Regions from separate parts of the Erythrobacter litoralis genome, predicted to be linked through region 1. Evidence: predicted binding sites of a transcription regulator. Region 1 holds the regulator's gene; the other holds the start of a gene.
What was found. Region 1 encodes LexA, which represses DNA repair genes until DNA is damaged. Its sites were predicted from a motif close to GTTCCNCNCTTGTTCT; they were not measured.

Region 1 (4,425 bases):
TGTCAGGCAGCGGCTGCAAGGTGCGGCGCTCGGCATCGATCGAGGGAGCATGACGCCGGTTGCGCGCGGTCACGACCTCATCGATGAAGCAGCGATACGCCGCCAGATCGGCAAAGTCGCTGCTTCCCCTCAGCAGCAAGGCATCCCTCACCGCAGCCTTGATATGGCCATGAGAGCTCTCGATCGAACCGTTCTCATGGGCCACCCCTGTGTTGTTGCGGGTCGGCTCCATCCCGTAATGCTGGCACAGCGCATCATATCGCGTGGTCAGATCAGCCCGGGCATCAGCAGCAAGATTGCGGAACGCCGCCGACAGGCTGTCCGTCCGGTGAAGCCGCGGTGCGCCGCCCGCTGACCACAAGGCATTCTGCAGCCCCTCGGCCAAGGCAACAAAGCTCTCGCCGCCCAGGATCACATGGCAGTGCTCGAACCCGCCATAGGTCAGCCGGAAGTGATAGAGCATGTGCTCAAGCGGCACGCCGGCGACCGTGACATCAAAATCGCCCATATCGGTAAAGTCCGACAGGCCAAGTCTGCCAGGCTCATGCAACTGCCGGAAGATGACCTCGCGTTCGGGCCCATGCAGCGCACGCCAGGCCCTGATCCGTCGCTCGAGCGTCCGGCGCGCAAACGGCAGGCTGCCATGCCGGCGGCGCAGCTCCTCGAAGATCGCGATCGGACGAAGCCCGGGCGCTGCTTCCAGCAACGGCACGACCTCCTCGTCAAAGTATCCTGCCAGCGGATCGGGACGCCGCCGCCCGCGCGGCGCTTTCGTCTGCAACGGCCGCTGCGGATCCTGCAACAGCCGATAGCCCGTCGCGGGACTCATCCCGGCCTTCACCGCAGCCTGCGCTACCGAGTGATCTTTCCTCAATGTCATGAACAGCCTCATCTGATGATCGGTTATGTGACGGCCAGGCACACGGCAGGTCCTCCGCAGAAGGAAAACCCAACCATACCTGACACCGCGATCATCTCGGCAGCCCAGCAAAGGGCGCCCCGGTGTGGGGGAACCGGCTACGGGCTACGCCCTGCGCCGGTTCCCCCACACCGGATTCTCATCTTGATTGTCGCGCTTTCTCATCCTGATTGTCGCGCGACACCATCAGCGGGTTGCATGTCAGCGCGGTGATCGCAGCCGCCTATCTCGCCGCGCTGAAGCTGCTCGCGCTGTTTCCGGCGATAGCCCTGCGCGCCCGCCTGCCGGTCCTTGCAGCAGGTGCAGGCGCGCTGGCCGGCGTCGCCTACACCTTGCTGACGGGGGCCCAGGTTCCCACCGTGCGAAGCTGTGTCGCCGCATTGCTGGTCCTGATCGCGCTGGCAATGGGCCGCGATGCGCTTTCGCTGCGAATGGTCGCCGCGGCCGCTCTCGTCGTCATGCTGCTGTGGCCTGAGAGCGTAATCGGACCGAGTTTCCAGATGAGCTTCTGCGCCGTGCTCGCAATCGTCGCCTTACACACTTCGCAGCCGATAAGGGCCTTCCTCGCCCCGCGCGAGGAGCCATGGTGGCAGCACACCGGAAGGCGCGTCGCGATGCTGTTCATCACCGGCCTGGTGATCGAAATCGCACTGATGCCGATCGTCCTCTATCATTTCCACAGGGCAGGATTGTACGGCGCAATCGCCAATGTGATCGCCATCCCGCTCGTTACATTCGTATCGATGCCTCTGATCGCGCTGGCGCTCCTGCTCGATCTCGCCGGTCTCGGAGCGCCAGTCTGGTACCTGGTGGAGGCATCGCTCGACCTTCTCCTCGCCATTGCCCATTTCACCGCAAGCCAGCCCGGCGCTGTCAAGCTGATGCCGCAGATGGACGGGCTGACGATCGCACTTTTCACCGCCGGCGGCTTGTGGCTCGCATTGTGGACCGGGCGGGCGCGGCTGCTGGGCCTCGCGCCTGCTGCGCTCGCCACTGTCATGCTGATCGCGACCCCCATTCCGGACATCCTCATCGGCCGCGAAGGCCGTCATGTCGGCATCACCATGGTAACGCCGGAAGGGGAACGCCGACTGCTTTCCCTACGGGATACCCGCTCGTCCTACAGCCGCGACAACCTGCTTGAACTCGCCAGCGTCACCGCCGAACCGATCCCCCTTGCCGAGTGGCCCGGCGCGCGATGTTCCCGGTCGTTCTGCGTGATCGGGATCGAGCGCGGCGGGCGGACCTGGACTCTCATGATGGCCCGCAATCGCGACCGGATCGAGGAGCGCAGGCTCGCCGCGGCCTGCGCACAGGCCGATATCGTTGTGGCCGACAGGTTTCTGCCACGCTCCTGCCGTCCCGCCTGGCTCAAGGCGGACCGCAAGCTGCTTTTGCGAAGCGGCGGCCTTGCGCTCGACCTTGATGAGGGCCGCATGACGAGCGTCGCCGAAGGGCAGGGCCAACACGGATGGTGGCGCGGCGAGCGCGATTGACCACCTTGCTCCCGGCGCCCAAAGCAGGCTTCAAAGAAGAGCCGCGTGCCGATTTCGACAATCGGCACGCGGACGCTGCATGAAACAGGGACCGATTGGCCACCTGCCAACACGGCCATTCACGAAGCAGCGGGACTTCTGGCGGGCAACAGCAAACCGCCATGTCACCGTGTCAGGAGTTCCCGGTCCTAGTGATAGCGTCGCAGCAACCCGGCAAGCCTGCCCTGGACCTGCACTTCCTCGGACCGGTAGACTTGCGGTGCATATGCAGCATTGGCCGGATCGAGCCGGACTGCCCCGCCATCCTTGTGGAGGTATTTCAACGTCGCTTCCTCGCCGCGCACCAGCGCCACCACGATCTCCCCGTCACGTGCCGTGTCGGTTCGCTTTACGAGCGCGAAATCGCCGTCGAAGATGCCGGCCTCGATCATCGAATCGCCGGATACTTCAAGCGCGTAGTGTTCACCCGGACCGAGCAGGGCCGCGGGTACGGGGAGCGAGTTCTGCCCCTCGAGTGCCTCGATCGGGGCGCCCGCGGCGATCCGGCCATGGAGCGGGATCTCGATCACGTCATTGGCAGGTTCCGGAGCGTCGCGCAGCGTGCGCGAAACCGAGGCCACTGCATCGTTCGCCGCATCGAGCCCGGCAGCGCCGCGCGAGGCGGGCACGGCATCTTCGGGCTGTCGGATCACTTCAAGTGCGCGCGCACGGTTGGGCAACCGGCGGATGAAGCCGCGTTCCTCAAGCGCTGAAATCAGGCGGTGAACCCCCGACTTGCTCTTGAGGTCCAGCGCTTCCTTCATCTCCTCGAAACTGGGCGAAACGCCGGTTTCTTCCAGCCTCTGCTGGATAAAGCGGATCAGTTCGTGCTGCTTTGCGGTCAGCATGCGGATTCTCCCACGGGTGCATCCGCAATGGGTGCGGATGCTGAAAAGACGCAACTGCAAGAGGCACCGATTGACTGGTGCGTTGCGCGTGCTTTCGCCACCGAAAAGGTGAACGAATGCGGAACGAATAGGAAACTCGGCAATGCAAGTCAAGACGCTTGACCGCGCAAGAGTTGGACTTTTCAGCCGGTTCGCAGTGACCAGACCGACACTTCCTCTCCGGCCTCGACCGGATCGGCCCCGGCGGGGCGGTCGATCAGGCAATCCGCTCCGGCGAGAGCCATGAGTGCGCTTGAATCCTGAGTAGCGCAGCGCCGGACCTGCTGCCCTTCCATGACGGCGCGCAGGAATTCGCGGCGTTTGCCGCCGGGCGGAAGGTCTTCCCTCGTGCGGACCGAAAGGGAATGCGGCAGCGGCTCGGCAGCGCCCATCGCAGCGCGAACCAGCGGTAGGACGAACAGGAACGCTGTGACGAAGCTCGAAACGGGATTGCCGGGAAGCCCGACGATCACTTGCGGCGGTGCATCCGGGCGGTCACGGGTTGCGACAAGCAGCGGCTTGCCCGGCTTGATCGCCACCTTCCAGAATGCGATGTCAGCCCCCCAGCGTTTCAGAGCGTCCTGAAGTAGGTCGTGATCGCCGACTGAGGCGCCGCCGCTGGTAACGAGGATATCGGCTTGCTCGGCCTGCGACAGCGCCCGGGCGAGCGCTTCCATATCATCGGCGACGGGACCGAGCCGGGCCGCGCGCACGCCGAGGGGAGCGAGCTGTGCGGCGAGCATCGGGCCGTTCGAGGCAGGTATCTGGCCCGGCCCGCATCGCGTTGGATCTCGCACCAATTCGTCTCCGCTGTCGAGCACCGCGATGCGCGGCACGGCGGCGACCATGCAACTCGCATGGCCGGCGGCGATCGCGAGCGCGATCTGCGCCGGGCCGAGCATGGAGCCTGCCGAGAGCACCTGCGCGCCTTCCTCAAAATCGAAGCCGCGTTTCCTCACATGACGTCCCGGCGGCGGAATTTCCCCGGCCCGCAAGGTTGCCTCCTCAACGCTCGCATCCTCCTGCAGCAGAACCCGGTCGGCACCCTCGGGCATGTGGGCACCGGTGGAGATGCGGACCGCTT
Region 2 (4,425 bases), 1.4 Mb from region 1:
GTCGATTATCACGAGGACAGCCGCAATAGCAATCGTTCGAGCCGGGGCGAGGATCGCAGCGGGTCGAGCAGCGCATCGTTGCGCGCGAACAGCATCCCGGGATCGCGCATGTCATAGGCCCTCTCGAGGAGATCGAGCGCGCGGTCGGCATCGCCCCATTGCGCATGCACCTGCGCCTGCTGGTAGAGCCCGGCATCGCCATAGGTCCCGACCAATTCCGCCAGCGCCGCGCGCGCCCGCGCATCATCGCCGAGCCGCGCGAACGTGATCGCAAGCCCGACCTGGCTGAAAATCGGCACGCGTTCCTTTTCGAACGCCGCCTGCGCCCCTGCAAGATCGCCCTGCATCAGCCGGGCATTGCCGATCGCGAAATGGGCGCTGGCAAGCCCCGGATTGAGCTTGAGCGCCTGCATCATGCGGCTGATCGTGGCGGAATAATCGCGCGCGAAAAGCGCGATGAACCCGGCAGTGCGAAAGGCGAGGGGATTGAGCGGATCGAGTTCGAGCACGCGGTCGATCATCTGCATGGCGAGCGGCTGCTTATCGCCATAGGCATAAAAGATCGCGACCGAGGCCTGCACGTCGGCATCGCCCGGTGCAAGCTCCTGCGCGCGACGGTAATGCGGAGCGGCCCCGGCCCGGTTGAGCCGCCCGTTATTGAGCGCGAAGCCGAGCGCGAGATGGCCGCGAGCGAGCTCGGGCGCGAGCGCGATCGCGCGTTCGGCAGCGGCGATGGAAAGATCGTAGAAGCGCTCGACCTCCTCGGCGGACGCGCTCGCATTGGCGACCGCGGCCAGCATTCTCGCGCGCATCGCATGGGCCGCTGCAAAGGCAGGGTCGGATGCTATCGCCGCCTCGAACTGGGTCAGCGCGGCGCGATCGCTGTTGATCCCGGCAGAAAGAGTGGAAAGCGCCAGTCCGCGCAGATAGGCCTCGTAGGCGGCAGGATCCTCGGTCCCGCCCACGCCCCGCTGCTGCTCCACGCTCCGAAGCGCGCCTTCGCGTCCGGCAATCCGCGCGACCAGCGAAAGCGCAACGGTCTCGGCGATTTCGGACTGCATCGCGAACACGTCGGCAAAGGACCGGTCATAGCTTTCCGACCATCGCACGACACCGCCGTCGACCTCGACCAGTTCGACGAAGATGCGCACCATGTCGGCGGCGCGCTGGACCGATCCGCGCAGGATGTTCTCGACGCCGAGCCGTGAGGCAAGCGCGAATTCGTCGCCGTCCGCGGCCGCTGCCGAACTGGTCGGCGCCGACACCCTGAGGCGCGGATTGCGCGCGAGAGCCTGACGCAGTTCATTGGAAAGACCCGCGGAAAACCAGCCCTGCTCCTCGTCGCCGGTGAGATTGGCGAAGGGCAGGACAGCCATCGAAACCGCACCGCCTCCAGCGCCTCCGAAAAGGCCGGCCTGCCATGCGCCCAGCACGCCGACGCCCGCCAGCAGGGCCGCCCCGCCACCGATCGCCAGCCCGCGCCGGGAAACGCCGCCTGCAAGGGCGGCACGCGGCGATGGCGGCGCTGCCGGCGGCGCGGCCTGCGCGGGCATGGCCCGGCGGTCCGGGGGATCTCCATCGCCCGAGACCGTCCGCCTGACCGCCGCCAGCACCCGCGCCATTTCGGGCGCATCGGGCGTGCCGGACCAGCCGCTGATGTCGAGCAATTGGATCTGCCGGAAACCGAGCGGCGACATCGTGCCGTCGAGCGAAACCGGGACGAGACAACCGCGTTCGCGGCCGCGCTGCGCCTCGTCGCGGACCCATCCGGATTCGACCGCCTGCCGCGACCACAGCACGACGACGCAATCCGCTTCCTCCAACGCGGCCTCGGTCATGGGCAGGTAATTGACGCCGCCTTCGATCAGGCCGTCCCACCAGACATCGAACCCGGCCTCTTCGAGCACCGCGATGATCCGCTTCGCCGCTTCGGAATCGGTGCGGGTGTAACTGAGGAACAGCCGTGGAGCGGAGGCTTGGCGCTGGTCCGGTGGCTCGTGAGCGTTCGCCATGTCCTCTGCCATGTCCATCGCCCCTGAAGCGCCTGCGAGGCCGAACCTAGAGGGGTTCGCCCGGACTGGCTAGTGGCGTGTGCGTGGCGGGCCGGAAGGGCGAAAACGCCGGACGTTGCGGCGCCCGCCGCCGGCCTTTGCGGGCCCGATGGCGCAACAATCTTGCCGCCGCCCGAGCGAAAGATTCAGGCATTGATTCACATGATTCAATCACCAAATTTTTCTTCACAGATTCATTTTGCCCCTTGCGCGTTCCACGACTCAAGCTTGGTCCACGCGTCGCGCGGTCTCGCTGCGCTCCGAACATGCGCAAGGCGCCGTTTTAAGGGTTAATCGCCCGTTGACGCGGACCCGCGTGCGATTCATGATCTAGTGGTTAGGTCTGCGGCGGACCCCCCAGCCATGGTGAATCCCCCCTCCGGCCCTTCGGGTCGGGCATGGGTTCGGAGTCTCCGGCGAAGGGTCCCGGATGAACCTGGCAGGAGACCAGAAGAGCTGTATCCGGAGGACAGGCCTGTGGCCGGACCGGGGACAGCCTGTGGATGGGCCGGTAAAGAACAGAATTGGAACATTGGCCCTTGCGGCCATGGGGCGATTCGGGGGACAACGGGGTGACAATGGATTTCAAGACGAGCGACAGCGTGCCGAACGAAGTTATCGACGACACCGAAACCGGCACTGCGGAACACCCGCAGGCGAATAAACAGGCGAATGAAAAGGCCGTGAGCATGAAGAAAGCCGACACCGGCAGCGACGAACTGATCGCCGAAAAGGCGGGCGAAGCCATGGCCGGCGCCGTCGCCAATGCGATGAAGCAGGCCGCCAAACCCGACAGCAAGAGCGTCAATCCGCGCCGTTTCACGATCCGCACCGATCCAGCCCGCGATGCGAACCTAACCGCCTTCGGCAAGGAAACGCTGACCGACCGCTATCTCCTGCCCGGCGAAAGCTACCAGGACCTGTTCGCCCGCGTCGCCGATGCCTATGCCGACGACGAGGAACACGCCCAGCGGCTCTACGACTACATCTCGAACCTGTGGTTCATGCCCGCGACCCCGGTGCTGTCGAACGGCGGCACTGCGCGCGGCCTGCCGATTTCGTGCTATCTCAATTCCGTGTCCGACAGCCTCGACGGGATCGTCGGCACCTGGAACGAGAACGTCTGGCTCGCCTCCAAGGGCGGCGGCATCGGCACCTATTGGGGCAATGTCCGCGGCATCGGTGAGCCCGTGGGCCTCAACGGCAAGACCAGCGGCATCATCCCGTTCGTGCGGGTGATGGACAGCCTGACGCTCGCGATTTCGCAGGGGTCCCTGCGGCGCGGATCGGCGGCGTGCTATCTCGACATCAGCCACCCGGAGATCGAGGAATTCCTCGAAATCCGCAAACCTTCGGGCGACTTCAACCGCAAGGCATTGAACCTGCACCACGGCGTTCTCGTCACCGACGAATTCATGGAAGCGGTGCGCGCGGGCGACAAGTTCGACCTCAAGAGCCCCAAGACCGGCGAAGTGCGCGCCACCGTCGATGCGCGTTCGCTGTTCCAGAAGCTGGTAGAAACCCGCCTCGCGACGGGCGAGCCCTACATCGTCTTCAACGATACCGTGAACCGCATGATGCCCAAGCATCACCGCGATCTCGGCCTTAAGGTCTCGACCTCGAACCTGTGTTCGGAAATCACCCTGCCGACGGGCATCGACCATCTCGGCAACGATCGCACGGCGGTGTGCTGCCTGTCCTCGTTGAACCTTGAAAAGTGGGACGAGTGGAATTCCGACAAGCGTTTCATCGAGGACGTCATGCGCTTCCTCGACAACGTGCTGCAGGACTATATCGACCGCGCCCCCGAAGAGATGGCCCGCGCCAAGTATTCGGCCATGCGCGAACGTTCGGTCGGGCTCGGCGTGATGGGCTTCCACTCCTTCCTCCAGTCGAAGGGGCTCGGGTTCGAAAGCGCCATGGCCAAGGCGCACAATCTGAAGATGTTCCAGCACATTCAGGCCAAGGCATCCGAAGCCTCGATGCTGCTCGCGCAGGAGCGCGGACCCTGCCCCGACGCCGCCGAAATGGGCGCGATGGAGCGGTTTTCGTGCAAGATGGCGATCGCGCCGACCGCGTCGATCTCGATCATCTGCGGGGGGACAAGCGCGTGCATCGAACCGATCCCGGCGAACATCTACACCCACAAGACGCTTTCGGGCAGCTTCGTGGTGAAGAACCCCTATCTCGAAAAGCTGCTCGACCGGAAATCCAAGAATTCGAACAATGTCTGGAATTCGATCCTCGAGCGGGGCGGTTCGGTCCAGCATCTCGAATTCCTCACCGCTGAGGAAAAGGCGACGTTCAAGACCAGCTTCGAGATCGACCAGCGCTGGCTGCTCGAATTCGCCGCCGACCGTTCGCCCTATATCGA

Region 2: a site for LexA is predicted at 2,567-2,582, ahead of Ga0102493_RS14105 (ribonucleoside-diphosphate reductase subunit alpha). Genes of this name have one in related genera too.

The regions. Positions count from the first base shown of each region.
Region 1 covers NZ_CP017057.1:1,560,428-1,564,852, forward strand. The annotation lists gene istA (IS21 family transposase) at 1-922, opposite strand, end outside; gene Ga0102493_RS07400 (ComEC/Rec2 family competence protein) at 1,090-2,415, shown strand; gene lexA (transcriptional repressor LexA) at 2,604-3,302, opposite strand; gene Ga0102493_RS07410 (molybdopterin molybdotransferase MoeA) at 3,485-4,425, opposite strand, start outside.
Region 2 covers NZ_CP017057.1:2,966,243-2,970,667, forward strand. The annotation lists gene Ga0102493_RS14100 (TIR domain-containing protein) at 9-2,012, opposite strand; gene Ga0102493_RS14105 (ribonucleoside-diphosphate reductase subunit alpha) at 2,630-4,425, shown strand, end outside.